DNA from 3 places in the Mycobacterium sp. NGS18 genome. Region 3 is predicted to be linked to each of the others. Evidence: riboswitches for the same ligand, from Rfam matches in the RefSeq annotation. Region 3 holds a riboswitch; each other region holds the start of a gene.
What was found. A riboswitch is a leader RNA that binds a small molecule or an ion and turns the genes downstream of it on or off. The one in region 3 is predicted to bind magnesium.
Positions count from the first base shown of each region.

Region 1: another riboswitch for magnesium. It lies ahead of AC5Y31_RS20890 (PE family protein); the one in region 3 lies ahead of AC5Y31_RS20430 (Rv1535 family protein).
Region 2: another riboswitch for magnesium. It lies ahead of AC5Y31_RS21265 (PPE family protein); the one in region 3 lies ahead of AC5Y31_RS20430 (Rv1535 family protein).

Region 1 covers NZ_JCALEC010000018.1:5,452-11,056, reverse strand. Annotated here, with positions in the region: gene AC5Y31_RS20900 (hypothetical protein) at 1-486, shown strand, start outside; gene AC5Y31_RS20895 (PPE family protein) at 542-1,741, opposite strand; gene AC5Y31_RS20890 (PE family protein) at 1,756-2,055, opposite strand; M-box (ykoK) riboswitch at 2,336-2,508, opposite strand; gene AC5Y31_RS20885 (TetR/AcrR family transcriptional regulator) at 2,775-3,386, opposite strand; gene AC5Y31_RS20880 (SDR family NAD(P)-dependent oxidoreductase) at 3,367-4,215, opposite strand; partial or broken gene AC5Y31_RS20875 (LLM class F420-dependent oxidoreductase) at 4,328-5,180, shown strand; gene AC5Y31_RS20870 (nuclear transport factor 2 family protein) at 5,192-5,605, shown strand, end outside.
Region 2 covers NZ_JCALEC010000019.1:37,693-43,297, forward strand. Annotated here, with positions in the region: gene AC5Y31_RS21255 (sterol desaturase family protein) at 8-919, opposite strand; gene AC5Y31_RS21260 (MgtC/SapB family protein) at 967-1,680, opposite strand; gene AC5Y31_RS21265 (PPE family protein) at 1,703-2,908, opposite strand; M-box (ykoK) riboswitch at 3,318-3,504, opposite strand; gene AC5Y31_RS21270 (PPE family protein) at 3,631-4,935, opposite strand; gene AC5Y31_RS21275 (PPE family protein) at 4,941-5,605, opposite strand, start outside.
Region 3 covers NZ_JCALEC010000016.1:2,564-8,168, reverse strand. Annotated here, with positions in the region: gene AC5Y31_RS20435 (MFS transporter) at 1-1,253, shown strand, start outside; M-box (ykoK) riboswitch at 1,355-1,522, shown strand; gene AC5Y31_RS20430 (Rv1535 family protein) at 1,757-1,960, shown strand; gene AC5Y31_RS20425 (hypothetical protein) at 1,968-2,243, opposite strand; gene AC5Y31_RS20420 (cation-translocating P-type ATPase) at 2,240-5,605, opposite strand, start outside.

The DNA of each region.
Region 1 (5,605 bases), on a different contig from region 3:
ATGCTGCTCAATACGGTCGGCGTGACGATCTGGCTGGTGTTCGGTGCGGCGGTGTGGACGTATCTGCGTGACCGCCTTCCGGTGCGCTCGATGCTTCCACTGTGCTTCGCCGCCGGTTTCGTCGGCTGCGTGACGCTGCTGCTGAGCGGCTTCACCGCGTTCGATCTGCTGCTCTATCGGCAGAACCACAGCCCGGAGATAGCGGGACTGCTCTACGACCTGGCCTTTGGGCTGCTGGCCATGTCGGGAATGCCCACCGTGGTGGCGCTGGGGGCATTCGCCGTCGCGGTGTATACCCACCGGGTGCTGCCGCGGTACACCGCCCACCTCGCGCTGGCCGCCGCCGTGGTGCATCCGCTGCTCCTGCTGGCGTTCATCGTCGACGACGGACCGCTGTCGCTGGAGGGTTTTTCGATCACCGGGATGCCGGGCTTGTTGTTCGCCTGGATTCTCGGCACAGCGCTGGCGATGCCACGCAGGCCATAGTGACCAAGGCGGCCATATCGCCTCCGCTGCGCACGCCAGAGCCGCTCCGATGTAGCTACCCGACCACGACCGGACGCGGCATCACGGTGGGTTTGACGCCATAGCGCGGCGTGCCGAGCCCGAAGCTGCCGCTACGTCCGCCACCAGGCATCGGCGGCGGCATGGCGGTCATTGCCCTGCTCTCCGGGGCGACCGTCCAGCCACTGCCCGTTCCGGCCGTCGGCGCAGCTGCCGGGACGGCGGTCGCCCAGTTCGCTGGTGCGGACAAGGATCCGACCAGGGTTGCTCGGCCCACTCCGGCCGACACCGTCGAGCCTGTGCCGCCGACCGCAGCTCCGGCAGCGCGGCCGGCGGCCTCGGTCGACGCCAATGTCATACCTGGCGCGGAGCTGAGCCCGCCCCCAGTGAGGGCGGCTGTGCCGCCCTCCATCCCGCGGGCCAAAAACCCGAGCGTGGCCAGACCCGCGAAGCCCTCGAGGTTCCCGCCCGGGTCGAAGATCCCGGTTGCGGCGATCGTGTTCCACAGCTGCGCGTTGATATTCAGGCCCGAGCCGTCGTCATGGCCCCAGGTTCCGTCGAAGAGGCCGTCGAAGAACTTCGTCCAATGCCAATCCGGGTCCGTCGGCCTCGTGCCCTCGGCCGGCGACGCCATGCTGCGCAGTGCGCCGGGCACCTGGTCGTGCGCACCGGTGTCGGCGGGCAGGGCGCCCGAACTGCCCTGCTCTTCCGGACTGGTGGTCTCCGGCGCTACCGCGAACGGGATCAATTGGGTGGCAGTGGCTGAAGCGGCGGCGTAGCTGTACATCGCGACGGCGTCCTGCGCCCACATCTGCGCGTAGCGGGCTTCGGTCGCCGCGATCGCCGGCGTGTTCTGCCCCAAAGCGTTGGTCTTGACCAATGCCGCCAACATCACCCGATTGTCCGCGATCGCCGGCGGCGGCACCGTCATGGCGTAGGCCGACGCGTAGGCGTCGGCGGCGGCGTAGGCCTGTGCCGCGGTCTGCTCTGCTTGTTCGGCGGTGACGCTCATCCAGCTGATGTAGGGCTCGGCGGCCGCAGTCATCGCCGACGCCGACGGACCCCACCAGCCTTGGCTGACCAGACTCGCTACCGCCCATTCGAAAGATATCGCCGCAGAACGCAATTCCGCAGCCAGTAGGTTCCAGGCCCCTGCGGCGGACAGCAGCGGCCCGGCACCGGGACCGGCGTACATGCGGGCGGAATTGATTTCCGGGGGAACTGCTCCGTAATCCATCATCAGAACACCTTTCACCAGATCGAGATGACGTTGGCAGCGTCGGTCGCTGCATAGGACTGCGCGCTGCGCTGCAGCGTGGTCACGAACATCTCGTGCACCACTGCGGCACGCTTGCTGATCGCCTGGTACGTCTGTGCATGTCGGGCGAATTGTGCGGCGGTCAGGGCAGAGACCTCGTCGGCGGCCGCCGGGACCACCCCGGTCGTCGGGCCGGCGGCAGCCACGCTCTGCGCGGCCACGGCGTCGCCGATGCCGCGCAGATCGGCCGCTGTAGCGGTCAGCTCGTCGGGAAGTGCGGACACGAAAGACATCAAAACTCCTTTAAGAATCGCGAATTGCAATGCCGCGTGGCGAGATTCGCGCGCGGAAGACGCGCTCAGGCCAGTGGGCGGACAGCGCGGGAGGGGGAGGGGCCAACCGATTCAGAAAGCGAAAGCGGCGCCGCGAACGGGTTCGAACGAAGTGATCGCCGAACTCGGATAAGGACTATCGCTCGGACTCAATGTCGCTCTCACCTCCTCACGGCCAGGGCACACGGGGATGCCGGCACGGCGTGCACATCAGGGAGAGCCGGGCCGACAGAACAGCCGGGCGGCACCCCTCTCGTCAGAGTTTCAGCACTGCACGGCGTATCCGGCCAGAATCCGGAAGCCACTTGGGCTCAACCCTTAAGCCGGGAGGAGCTGTCCTGACCCTGGGCGTCTCTCGACGTTGGAGGTCAGTGGCCTGTATCCGTACAGACGCCTCGCCTAACGAGGTGCGTTCGCCGCCATGGTGGCAGCAACGGTGGGCGGAGTCAACTCGACCGGCGTGCCGCTCCTGTCGCACCGGCGCGATCGCGACGCGGAAATCGGCTGGAAGTCAGCGCATTTCGCAGAGAAACGTCACGCGAGGCCGACGCGGACGCCGGTCCGATGCAGTGACAGTCGAAATACGCTGGCTGTCAGCTGCATTCATCACGGCAGGGTTGTCTGTGAGAGGCGCGCCGTTGAGTCAGCGTAGAACTCGCTGTGCGCGGCGTGGCAGTGCGCTATGCGCCGGTAACGGGCAGCCGGGCGTCCCGCCAGGGCGCCAACAGCAGCTCGCAGGCGCGGCGCATGTCGGCCTCGGCCTGCGCGGGTGTGGTCTCGCCCATCACCGCCCACGACAGGATGCCGTAGGCGCACTGCTCGACCAGCAGCGCGAGCTGGGTGTCCTCCGCCGTCGGCTCAGTGATCCCGGCAACGGACACGATGGTGCCGCGCAGGTTGAAGTCGCCGCTGGCGGCGGACTCCGCCCGCCGGGCGTTGACCGAGGTGATCATCGCCCGGGCCAGCAGCGGCCGGGCCAGCATGCCGCGGCAGACGCCGGCCATGAGTTCGGTGACATCGGCGGCCGGACACCTCGTGGGCGGCCCGGGTGGTTTGACGGCGCGGGTGTAGTGCAGCAGCAGTGCCGAGAACAGATGATGCTTCGTCGGGTAGTAGCGGTAGACCGTGGTGATCGATACCGCCGATTGGTCCGCCACGTCCTGCATCCGGACGCCTTCCAGCCCGTCGCGGGCACCGAGCCGGGCAGCGGTGGCAAGGATCCGGTCGCAGCGCTGCCGCTGCGCGGCTGTCCGGGGAGTTGCCGGCTCGCGGTCACTCGGGGGCCGGGGCATCGGGGCCTCGCGCCGCAGACGGCGTGCCGCGCAGCAGCTTCTGCATCATCCGGTGGGAAGTGAGGACGGCTTCGGCCCGATCCGATCCGGCGTGTAGTGCCGGGTTGTCGGCGTGGGCAGCGACGACGTGCACCGGGCCGTGGGGGAGCTGCATGAGACCTTCACGGGCCACGTCCGCGGGATCGGACACCCGCATCCCGGGAATGTCGAAGTTCAGCCCGACCCGCTGCATGGCCGGGGTCTTGGTGACGCCGAGCACGAGTTCGAGAACGTGCACGTTGTACTGACGCAGTTCCAGCCACAGGCCCTCGGCATAGATCCGGGTGAACGCTTTCACGCCGCCGTACACGGTGTGCCGCGCCGAGCCCAGATAACCGGTGAGCGAGCCGATCAGCAGTACGCCGCCGCGGCGCCGAGCGCGCATCGAGCCGGCGAAGTGATAGATCAGCGCCAGCGGCGTCGTCACGTTCAGATCGATCACCTGGTGGAAGGCTGCCAGGTCGCCGTCGAGGAACTCCGCGCTGTGGGTGTTGGCGCCCGCGTTGTAGATCAGCAGCCCGACCTCGAGATCCACTGTGACCGCAATGATCTGCGCGACGCTGTCGGCCCGCGACAGATCCAGGGCCAGTTCGCGGACGTCCACGCCGAGCTCCCGGCAGCGATCAGCGGTGTCGCGCAGCGGTGCCGGCTTGCGCGCGATCAGGACCAGGTTGATCCCCGCACGGGCCAGCAACAGGGCGAACTCCGCACCGACGCCTTCGGAGCCTCCTGCGATCACTGCCCAGGGCCCGTACTGCGGCCCCCAGTCCGGGTGGTCACCGCTGGACAACAGCTGCCTCCATAACTAAAATTCACTTTAGTTTATCCCGAGGTTACCCCAGCCACGCGGCGCAAGGAAAGTGCATGAAACCAGTGCGGTACGACGCCCCGCGGGCCCGTTGATGCGCGTCGGCCTCTTCACACCGGTCGTCATCCAGGTCCCCGGCACGGCGTCCGACTGGGAAGCCGGCGGCAGCATCGAGGACGTCGCCGAGATAGCCGCTGCCGCTGATGAACTGGGGTTCGCCCATCTCACCTGCTCCGAGCACGTCGCCGTACCGGTCGAAGTGGCCGCCGTCCGCGGCGCGACCTATTGGGACCCGTTGGCCACCTTGGCTTTTCTGGCCGCGCGAACATCGCGGATTCGGCTGGTGACGTCGGTGGTGGTGCTGGGCTACCACCATCCCCTGGAGATCGCCAAGCGCTACGGGACCCTGGGTCGGATCAGCGGCGGCCGGCTCACCCTCGGCGTGGGGGTCGGTTCGCTGCGCGAGGACTTCGACCTGCTCGGCTGCGAGTGGGAGGATCGCGGGCCCCCGCGCCGACGACGCGATGCGAGCCCTGCGGGCATCCTTGTCGAACACTCGGCCCTCCTATGACGGGCGCTACTACCGGTATGACGCGATGATCGTGGAACCCTGCGCGCTGCAACCACGAGTACCGATCTGGGTGGGGGGACGCACGCGCCGGTCCCTTCGGCGCGCCGTGGAATTGGGTGACGGCTGGACGCCGTTCGGCCTCGCACCGGCTGAGATCACGAAACTGCTTGGCTCCGTGGCACTCCCCGACGATTTCACCGTCGTGCTGGCGACACCATTGCTGGACCCGATCGGCGCCCCGCAGCAGGCCACCGAGCAGATCGGCCGCCTTGCCGAAGCCGGGGCCACCGATGTCAGCTGTGTGATCTCCGCACGATCCCCCGCGCACTTTCGTGAGCAGCTGGCGGCTCTTGCGCAGCTCACCAACCTCGCGTGAACGGAGCGCCCATGAATGAGCAACGGCTGGCCGACCTGGAGCGCCGGCTACAGCGGATCGAGGACGAACGCGCGATCGAGCGGTTGATCGCCTCCTACGGTCCGCTGGTCGATACCGGCGATGCCGAATGCGCCGCCGCCCTGTGGGCTGATGACGGGGTGTACGACGTCGAGGACTGGCTCATGCAGGGCCGCGACGACATCGCGGCGATGGTGCGCTCGTCGGGACATCAGGATCTGATCAACCGCGGCTGCGTGCATTTCCTGGGCCCGGCCGTGGTCATCGTCCACGGCGACGACGCGGTCGCGGTGTGCGCCTCGACGCTGTTGGTCAAACGCGACACCGGCTACCAGGTGGCGCGCGGGGGCGCCAACTACTTCCACTTCCGGCGGGACGCCGAAACCGGACAGTGGCAGATCGTCACA
Region 2 (5,605 bases), on a different contig from region 3:
CGCTCCATCATTGCGGCAGTGCCGCCGGTGGGGCCGCCCTCGTCGCCGACGGCACCGGGTGCCAGCCCGGTGGCCCGAAAACGTATCCGAGCCGGTCACGCCACCGGCTAGCGCCGCGCAGATCGGCGATGATCGAGGCGTATTCGTGGATCTGCAGCGTCACGATGTTGAAGGTGCCGACCTGCTTGGTCAGCCCGTAGCGCGGACGAAACCGCTCGGGTGCGAAGGTGCCGAACAGCCGGTCCCAGATGATGAGGATGCCGCCGTAGTTGCGGTCCAGGTACTCCGGGTTCATCCCGTGGTGCACGCGGTGGTGCGACGGGGTGTTGAAGACGAACTCGATGGGTCGCGGCAGCTTGTCGATCCGCTCGGTGTGCACCCAGAACTGGTAGATCAGGTTGACCGAGAACGCGGCGAACACCATCCACGGCGGAATTCCCAAGAGCGGCAACGGGATCCACACCAGGATCTCGCCACTGTTGTTCCACTTCTGCCGCAGCGCGGTGGCCAGGTTGTAGTACTGACTGGAATGGTGCGCCTGGTGAGTGGCCCAGATCAGCCGGATCCGGTGCGCCATCCGGTGGTAGGTGTAGTAGAGCAGGTCGACGCCCAGGATCGCGATCACCCACGTGTACCACTGCTTCGGCGAAAGATGCCAGGGCGCCAGATAGGTGTAGATCGCCGCATAGCCGAACAGCGCGAGCAACTTCCAGCCCGCGGTGGTGGCCACCGACACCAGTCCCATCGAGATACTGGTCCAGGCATCCCTGGCCCGGTAGGACCCGCGTTCGAGGTCTTCCAGCTTGCGGGCGGCAGTCCATTCCAGGGTCAGCAGCAGCAGGAAGAACGGGATGGCGAACAGCACCGGGTCGCGCATCGGCGCGGGCAACACCGACCACACACCAGCGATCCAATCCACCGTGCTCACCTCCGCCTCGATGCCAGCCTAGGCTGCCCTGCCGGTGCTTATTCCGGCGACAGCGACGCCGGGTCCTCGGAGTGCCAGTGCACCGCGTAGACGCCCGGCTGCAGCGACAATTCGCCGACCAGGCGCTCGAGGCGGTCCGGCGCCCTGCTGTCCGCGAGCATGGACGCGGTGAGCGCGATGTTGTCCTCGGCGTCCTTGCCGGTGTGGATCCCGCGCAGCACCAAGTCGTTGCCGGCGGTGTGCTGCACGATCTGGGCGCGCAGGTACTTCTCGGACTTGGGCCGGCAGATCACCTGCACCTGGTAGGGCGACTGCGGTTCGTCCTCCTCGATGTGCTGATCGCGGTCGATGAGCCGGCCCAGCGGTCGCAGCAACAGGTGGGTGCCGACGATCGCGCCGGTGCCGATCACTGCGAACAGCAGGTTCCCGGCCGCCGCCAGCACTCCGACGGCAGCCGAGCACCACAGCGTGGCCGCGGTGTTCAAGCCGCGGACATTGAACCCTTCCCGCAGGATCACTCCGCCGCCGAGGAACCCCACCCCGGACACCACATAGGACGCGACCCGGGTGGAGCTGGTGTCCCCGGCGGTGACGCCGTACAGCACGAACAGCGTTGCACCGGCGGCCACCAGCGCGTTGGTGCGCAACCCCGCCATCCTGGCCCGCCACTGGCGTTCCAGCCCGATCAGCGCGCCGCAGCCCAAGCCGACGGCCAGTCGCAGCGTGAACTCGGCGACGCTCAGCGTCTGCATGAGCTAAACCCTGTCACAGGCCCTAGCCGGCGACTACCGGCCGACCCATCACGGTGGGCTTGAAGCCGTACCGCGGAGCGGCGAAACCGTAGTTGCGGCCCTGCCCGGCGCCGGCCAACGGCACGCCCGGCATACCGGCCGCGCCGGCCTCCGGCGCGTGCGCGGCAACCGTCCAACCGGTGGCGGCCACGGCGCTGCCCGGGGCTGCGGTAGCCGGGATGGACGCCGCCCACGACGGCGGCACCGACAGCGCGCCGACCGTGGACGCGTGGCCCATGGTCGCCGAGGCGGTGCCCAGGCCGCCCAGCCCGGCACCCAGGCCGTGCATTCCGGTGCCGAGTCCGCCGAACCCGCCGAACATCGGCGTGAACGGGTCGATGGCGCCCAAGCCCAGCGGGTCACCCGCGGCGATGGCAGCACCGCGTACCACCGCCATGTCGGCGGCGAAGTTGGAGATCCCGGCCGCACCCATCGGGGAAAACGAGCTGCTCATCAGGTTGGTCAGCGCGTTGCCCAGGTCGCCCGCACTGATGCCTTCGCCTCCGGTGACCGGCGGCGTGGGCGGCTGCACCGGCGCGGCAAGGGACTGCAGCGTCTGCGGCGTGTTCGTAATCGCCTGGGACAGTGTGGATTGCGCATTCGACGACGCCGCGTTACCGGCGGCTTGGGCGACCGCGGCCTGCTGAGCGCCCTGCGACGACGGGTCGGCGACCTCGCGCGGCGAGCTGAACGGTGTCACCTTGGTGGCCGCCGCCGACGCGGCCGCGTAGCCGTACATCGCGGCGGCGTCCTGGGCCCACATCTGGCCGTAGTGGGCCTCGGTGGCCGCGATCGCCGCGGCGTTCTGGCCCAGAAAGTTGGTGGCCACCAACGTCGCGAGCTGGCTGCGGTTCGCCACGATGAGCGGCGGCGGAACCGTCATCGCGTAGGCCGCATCGAATGCCGCGGCTGCCGCCTTGGCCTGTGCCGCAGCCTGTTCCGCCTGAATGGTGGTGGTGCCCATCCAAGCCGCGTAGGGCGCCGCCGCGGCGGCCATCGCGTTGGACGCCGGGCCCATCCAACCCTCGCTGACGAGTCCGTTGATGACCGACTGGTAGGCCGCCTCGGCCGCGGCGAGCTCGGCGGCCATCTTGTCCCAGGCCCCCGCGGCGGCCATCATCGGCCCCGAGCCGGGGCCGGTGTAGATACGAGCTGAGTTGATTTCCGGCGGGAATGCTCCGAAGTCCATGGCATTGCTCCTTTTTGATCGGTGGTTTTTGTCCAGATCGCTGGGCGGTCTTGGCGGGTGTGCAGGCACGGTCGATGGCCCGATGGCGGGCAGCCGGTCATGGCGACATGCCGGAGCTGGGCACGTCGGGAGAATCGCTGCTCGGCGGAAAGACCGAGCTGTCAAGCGATTTCAGGACATGGCGAAGCCTGGCGCTCTCCGCGAACGGAAGGCACGCCAGTCGACGAATTCAGCGCCGGTGCGAATCAGAGGGTGAAAGCGGTACCGAGAGCGAAGGAGACGACCATCGATCTCGGATAGGAACTATCACTCGGACTCAATGTCGCTCTCACCTCCTCTCGGCCAGGGCACGCGCGGGTGCCTGCACGTATGCACACAGAGGTGAATGCGCCCGGCCAGACAGCCGGGCTCCGCACCCCTCTCGTCAGAGCTTCGGCACTGCACGGCGTGTCCTGACCTGCGCAAATTATGCAGGTCCGGAAGCCACTTGGGCTCAACCCTTAATCCGGGAGGAGCTGTCCTGACCCGGGGCGTCTTTCGACGTTCGGGGTCAGTGGCCTGTATCCGTGCAGACGCCTCACCTAACGAGGTGCTTGCCTCACCATAGTGCACCAGGTCGCTGGCAGGGTCAATCGGCCACGGCGCGTCGTCGATCACTTCACGACCACCGGTCCGCGCCGGCACCGAAAACGCTTGTCGTCGAAGCGGAATTAGCGCCCGCGTCAACCCGGTTGTCGATCCGGCCCGGTGGCGTTCTGGCCGTCGCGGTTGACGTGTACGGCGTGCACCCCGGGTTGTTCGGCCAGTTCCTCGAGCAGGCTGTCGAGGCGGCTGGGGTCGACGTGCCAGTGCTGCACCTCAGTCGTGCCGGCCAGCTCGGTGACCAGGCGTTCCAGCCGGCTCTGCGCATGGCCGTTCATCGCCGCGGCGGGACGACTCCGCGGTGCGGCGCCGGTGAGCGCCTGTCCGGCCAGACTCGCCATCGCCAGGTCACCGAACACCCCGGTGGGGATTGCGGCGGCCGGCGCCGCCGCCGACGCGGCAGCCGGCAAGGCGGTGGCCGCCAGCTTGGCCACCGGCGCGGTCGTCACCCAGTTCGGCGGGACACTGAGTCTGCCGATCGTGCCCGCGCGGCCCGCGCCGGCCGAAACCGATGCGGAGCGCAGCGGTGCGGATGCTTCGGCGGCCAGCATCGTTGCGCCGGAACCGAACCCGGCCCGGCCGCCGGTGGCCGCGGCGATGTCGAGGTCGATCGTGAGATTGCGGGAGTACTGGATCAGGCCGTACAGCACCGTCTTGATCGCGTCGTTGAACGGCACAATGCTCTTCGGCAGGATCTCGAAGTAGGAGACCAGCTGCGACAGGGTCGGTGCGGCCGGTGGCGCCGCTTGCGCGGAAGCGAGCCCGTTCAGCGCCTGCGGTAGCGCGGCGATCAACTGCGACAGCTGAGTGTGTCCGCTGCCGGCGGTGGCCGCGGCCACCTGCCCGCTCACGCCGGAGGGGTCGGTGGTGGCCGGCGGTTCGGTGAACGGGGCCAGCGCGGCCGCCGCCGCCGACTGCGCCGCGTAGCCATACATCGCGAGCGCATCCTGCACCCATAGCTGGGCGTATTCGGCGTCCAGCGTCGCGATCGCCGCGCTGTTCTGTCCGAGCACGTTCGTCGCGACGAGCGTCGCCTGCGCGCTGCGGTTCGCCGCGATCACTGGCGGCGGAGCAACGGCCGCATAGGCCTGATCGAAAGCGGCTGCGGCCGCGGTGGCTCGGGCGGCGGTCTGCTCGGCCTGTGCCGCGGTCGCGTGCAGCCAGGTCACGTACGGCGTGACGGCGGCGGCCATCGCCTCCGAGGCCGGTCCGAGCCACGCCTGGTCGCTGAGGGCCGCCAGCACCGACTGGTAGGTCTCGGCGGTCGAACCGGTTTCGGCGGCCAGGCGGCCCCACGCCGTCGCCGCGGCCACCATCGGCCCCGATCCCGGTCCGGAATACAGTCGCCCGGAATTGACTTCCGGTGGCAGTGCTGCGAAATCCATGGCGATCACTCCCGGCCCGGCGGGGGGCCGGTGTCCGGTTCGCCGGTATCGAAGTAGATCTCGTGCACACCGGGCTGCCCGGACACCTCACTCAGCAGGGTTTTGAGCTCGCCCGGCTCGACATGCCAGTGTCGTACCTCGCTGATTCCGGTGAGCCGGCCGACGATTCGCTCGCCGTGCGCGTCCGGCCGGTCGCCACGTTTGCGCCGGCCGGCGCGCCCGGCGGCCACACCGGCCAGACCGGCCTCAGCCATGCCCGCGCCGCGTCCTGCGGGTGCGGCCGCGGCGGCCGCCGATGCGGTGGGCGCCGCAATTACGGTGCTGGTGGCCTCGGGCACCGCGTCGGTCCAGGACGGCGGGACCGCAAGCTTGCCCACCACGCCCGCGTTCCCGGTGCGCGCGGCCACCATCGGCCGGGCACCTCCGGCCGGAGCCGCCGCTTCAGCGCTGCCCGATACCTGTGCACCGGAACCGAACCCGGCCCTGCCGCCGGTCGCCTGGGAGAAGTCGAGGTCGGTGTTGAGATTGCGCGCATACTGCCCCATGCCGTAGAGCACCGATATGTTGGAGTCGTTGGCGGGCAGGATCGTTCGCGCCAACGTCTCGATGTAGGAGGCGGCCTGCGACACCGGGTCGGTGCTCTGCGCCGAGGCCAGCGCTCCGAGCGGAG
Region 3 (5,605 bases):
CACTGGGCGTCAACCAGGTGGCGGCGGTCGCCGGGTCCTTCGTCGGCCTGCTGCTCGGCGGGCTGCTCTCGGAATGGGATTGGCGGGCGGTGTTCTGGGCCGGCGTGCCGATCGGGGTGCTGGGCACCATCTGGTCGGTGCGCTCGCTGCACGAACTCGGGGAGCGGGCACCGGCCAAGCTGGACTGGGCCGGCACCGTGACGCTGGGACTGGGCCTGACCGTGCTGCTGACCGCGATCACCTACAGCATTCAGCCGCATGGGAATTCGCCCACCAGCTGGACCAGCCCCGCCGTGCTGGGCGCGCTGGCGCTGGGGGTGGCGCTGCTGGTGCTGTTCTGTGTCATCGAACTGCGGGTGGCCGCGCCGCTGCTCGATGTGCGGCTGTTTTTGATCCCGGCCTTCGGCATGGCCAACGTGGCGGGCCTGATGTCGGCGATCGGGCGCGGCGGGCTGCAGTTCATGCTGATCATCTGGCTGCAGGGCATCTGGTTGCCGTTGCACGGCTACAGCTTCGAATCCACCCCGCTGTGGTCGGGGATCTATCTGCTGCCGATGACGGCCGGGTTCCTGTTGGCCGGGCCGGTGGCCGGGTCGCTGTCGGACCGGCACGGCGCCCGGCCGTTCGCGGTCGGCGGCATGGTGCTGATGGCGGCGACGTTCGTGGCGCTGGTCATGCTGCCGGTCGACTTCGACTATCGGATGTTCGCGGCGCTGGTGTTCCTCAACGGGCTGGGCGGTGGGATCTTCACCGCGCCCAACAGCGCCGTGGTCATGTCCAGCGTCCCGGCCGATCAGCGCGGGGCGGCGTCGGGCGTGCGGGCCACGTTCTTCAACGCCGGCACGTCGCTGTCGATCGGCGTCTTCTTCTCGCTGATGGTGATCGGTCTGGCCAACACGCTGCCCGCGGCGATGGGCGCCGGGCTGCAGCAGCAGGGCGTGTCGGCCGCGGTGGCCGACCAGGTGGCCGCCACGCCACCGGTGGGCAGCCTGTTCGCGGCGTTTCTGGGCTACAACCCGATCGCCGAGTTGTTGGGGCCCTCCGGCGCCCTGAACCATCCCGGCGTCGACGCCCAGGCGCTGACCGGGCAGAGCTTCTTCCCCCAGCTCATCTCCGGGCCGTTCCACACCGGGCTGGAGGTGGTGTTCGCCGCCGCCGCGGTGATGATGGTGCTCGGCGCGCTGACCTCCTGGCTGGCGCCGGGGCGGTATGCGATCGAGCCGGTGAATGTGTCCGACCGCGCGGCGGCGTGAATGCTCGCGGCACAAGCGCATTTGGGCAGGTCAGGTGTGTCCGACACGCCCGAAATTCGGGGAGTTGACCCGGGCTCGCGCGTGATGCACTATGGACCACGCAAGCACCTCGTTAGGTGAGGCGTCTGCACGGACACAGGCCACTGACCCCGAACGTCGAAAGACGCCCCGGGTCAGGACAGCTCCTCCCGGCTTAAGGGTTGAGCCCAAGTGGCTTCCAGAGATGGACACGCCGTGCAGTGCCAAAGCTCTGACGAGAGGGGTGCGGTCTCCCGACAGTCGTCGGGGCTGCCTCCACGAGCATGCGGTGAAAACCGGCACGCCAGCGCGTGTCCGCGACCGAGAGGAGGTGAGGGACGAATGAGTTCCGGTGATAGTCCGAGCCGATATCTGACGTCTGTTCCGTCCCCATCCGAACGGTCGCATACCGCCTCCAGCTGAGCAAAAATCCTGAGCTCCTCGCTGGGCGCGTAGCACCGTTACGCGACTAGGAGGCCATCATCATGGTTGCAATCGCTTACACCGACATCACGGCTCCGGCCCCGCGTGTCATCAGCACGCCGACCAAGCTGGACGCCCGCCGGAGCGCGCCCGCCGCGCCTGCCTCAGACCCGGTGGTCGACATGGCCACCCGGCTGCTCAGCGGTCCGCTGAACCAGATGTACGCACTCCTGTGGCGCGTCGGGGTGCTGACCGTCAACAACTGAGGTCGCGCTAGACGTCTTCTAACGCCTCGCCGAGTTGCTCGAGCACGTCGCTGCGGTGGTTGTTGGCCAGAATGTGGCCGGCGGCCACCGCAACGGCAACCGGCCAGTCGATGATCTCGAAGGCGGCCAGCAGCGCCAGCCCCCCGTAGTAGGCCAACTGCTCGGGACGCGGCACCGTCACCTTTCCGACCAGCGGCAACTCGACCGCGAAGCCCTCCGCCTCGCGGATATGGGCCACCGCTTCTTTTTGCGATGTGCTGCGCCGCGGCTTGTCCGCCATCATGAGCCTCCTGGTGGCGACGGGTCGCCGGATGATCGGGCCGCGGCCGTTCCGCGACGAGAGCCGGTGTCCCCATTGTGCACAAGCCGCAGGTGCGGCGCGGGGTGGCCGTTGGACGCCGCGGTGCCGTCCGGCCGGCGCGGCCCCGGAACGATGAACTCTCTGGGCTTGTCCGCGATGTCCTGCCAACCGGACACCAGCTTGGGTACCACGGCCGCACCGACGGTGGCGACCGTCGCCGTACCCAATGCCTGGGCCCAGCCCAGCGGGCCCAGCGGGGTGCAGCCCAGCAGCTGACTGACACCGGGAATGGTGATCAACGTTCCCATCGCGCCGAGCGATCCGACCGCGGTGAGCACCACCAGCGGGTCGTGGGAGTCCAGCAGCGTCTGGCCGAGCTGGGCCGCCACCAGCGACACCAGGGCGACGGTCGACGCCCGCTGCTGTCGCCCGGTGACCGACGCCAGTGCCCAGGCACCGACCGCCGACGACGCCGTGGTCACGCCGCGCACGGCGACCGCGCGCCACAGCGCGTCGGGATCCGGCCCGCGAGCCGCCGACGCGGCGGAGTCACTGAGCTCGCTGACCGCCAGCGCGGTGGCCGGCAGCGCATCGGTGAGCATGTTCACCAGCAGCAGCTGGCGGGCGTTCAACGGCGAGCGGCCGGTGATCGCACTGCCGATGATCGCGAACGCCACCTCGCCGGCGTTGCCGCCCAACAGCACCGCCACCGCTGCCTGCACCCGCTGCCACAGTTCGCGGCCCTCGTCCAGCGCGTCCAGCAGCGCATGCACCCTGCCGCCGACCAGCACCACGTCCGCGGCGGTGCTCGCCGATTCGCTGCCGTGCGCGACGACGGCGAGGCCCACGGTGGCCGCCCGGATCGCGGCCGCGTCATTGGCGCCGTCGCCGACCATCGCCGACACCTTGCCGGTGCGCTCCAGGGTCTGGACGACCTGAACCTTGTTCTCCGGTGACATCCGGGCGAACACCACCTTCTCGGCCACCGCTTGCTCTTGACCCTTGCGCGACAACGCATCCCAGTCGGCGCCGCTGATCACCTGGTCGGCGCTGACGGCCAGGCCCATCTCCCGGGCGATCGCGGTGGCGGTGACCGGGTGGTCGCCGGTGATCAGCCGCACCGGGATCCCGCGGCGGTCCAGCTCGGCCAGCAGATCGGCGGCTTCCGGGCGCGGGGTGTCGGCGATACCCAGCAGGCCGACGAAAGTCAGTCCGGCACCGCAGAATTCGGCGATGTCCTCGGGATCCGGGTCGTCGCCGAGGGCGGCCACCTGTTCGGGGGACAGGTGCCGGCGGGCGACCGCGATCACCCGCAGGCCTTCGCCGGCCATCTCCAGCACAGTTCGGCGGATCGCCGGGTCTCCGCCGCAGGCGGGCCCGACCACCTCGGGGGCGCCCTTGACCGACAGCTCGGCGCCGTCGACCGACGCCGAGTAACTGCGGCCGGACCGGAACGGCAGGTGGGCGACTTCCCCACGATCGGGATCGACCACCTCTGCGGCTACCGCGGCCTCGACGATGGCGGCGTCGGTGGCGTGCACCTGGCGGCCGTTGGTCGCCGGCGCGGCCTGCGCCGCGAACCTCAGTACCTGGTCGGGCGAGTAGCCCGGTGCGGGTTTCACCTCGGTCACCCGCAGCCGGTTCTGGCTCAGCGTCCCGGTCTTGTCGAAGCACACCACGTCGACGCGGCCCAGCGCCTCGACCGAACGTGGAACCCGCACCAGCACACCGGATTTGGTCAATCGGCGCGCCGACGCCTGCTGGGCGAGGGTCGCCACCAGCGGCAGCCCTTCCGGGATCGCCGCGACGGCGATCGCGATGCCGGAGGCCACCGACTGGCGCAGCCCGGTGCGCCGGAGCATGCCCAGCCCGGTCACCAGCGCACCGCCGGCCAGGCTGATCCGCCACGCCTTGCTGGTCAGCAGGCTCAGCTGGTGCTGCAGGCCGACCGCGGACTGCTCACCGGCGACCAGGTCGGCGGCCCGGCGACTGTAGGTGTCGGCGCCGGCCGCGGTCACCAGCGCCAGCGCCGTGCCGGTGATGACGGTGGTGCCGGCGTAGACCATGCACTCGCGGTCGGCCAGATCCGCGCCGGGGGTGGCCTCGACCTGCTTGACCACCGACAGGGATTCGCCGGTCAGCGAGGACTCGTCGACTTCCAGGTCGTCGGCGTCGATCAGGCGGCCGTCGGCGGGCACCACCTCGTGGGACCGGACCTCGATCAGCTCGCCGGGGCGCAGTTCTTCGGCGTTCACGTCGCAGTAGGTCCGGTCGTCGGCCGTGGCGCCCAGGATCACCTTGCGGGCCGGGGCCACCTGCTCATTGAGCAGGACGTTGAGCCGGCGTTCGGCCACCAGTCGCTGCGCGGCGGCCAGCACCGCGTTGCCGCTGACCACCGAGCCGACCAGGATCGCGTCGACCGGTGAGCCCAGCACCGCGCTGGCCGCGGCCCCCAGCGCCAGCACCGGGGTGATCGGGTCGGACAGTTCACTGCGCACCGCCTGGGCGAACTGCCAGAACAGTTTCGGCGGTGCGGTGCGCTGGGCGCCGCGGCGGGCCAGGTCGACGGCCGCCAGTGCGGCCGCCGCCGCGGGTGCGTGGTGGCTCTCGGTCGGCATCTCCTGGTCCGGCGGCGGAAGCACCGCCCGCACCTGATCGATCGACATGGCGTGCCACTCGTGCACCGCGGCCGGCCGCGGCATCGCGGCGTCCACCGCGCGCCGGGCCAGCCAGTAACCGGAAAGCGCGCCGGCCGCGGCGCCGGTGGTCACCGGACCGGGACCGCGGCCACGCACCCCGGGCAGCATCAGCAGCGCACCCAATGTCGAAGCGCCGGTGGCGATCTCGACACCACGGCGACTGGCGGAGCGGGCCGCCGGCAACGCGTGCAGCATCCGCCACGCCGCGGCCAGGTCGGTCAGCAACACGTCGGCGCACCACGGCGGGCTGCCCTGCCCCGCCAGCATGCCCAGTGCCACGTCGGCCGCGGCGAGCGCGTCGACCGCGGCCGTCGAGAGCACCGCAACGTCGTGACCGTCGGCTTGGTAGGCCCTCGCCGCAGCCGCCAGCGCCTCATCGATGGATGCGCCGTCCAGCGGACGGATCTCATCGAAGATCGGCCGCAGCTCGCCGAGCGCATCCACCTCGACCGAGATCACCTCGACGTCGGCGCGCCTGGCCTCGGTGACCACCGCGGCGGCCAGCGGCAGCAGCGCGGGCTGGAATGACGCCTGCACGCCGGCGCGCGGACCGATCCGGTGCCAGCCCGGGGTGAGTTCGGGATCGCCCAGCCGGGCCAGAGCCTGCGCCCACACGGCGCGCAGCTCGTCGTCGTCGGCGCCGCG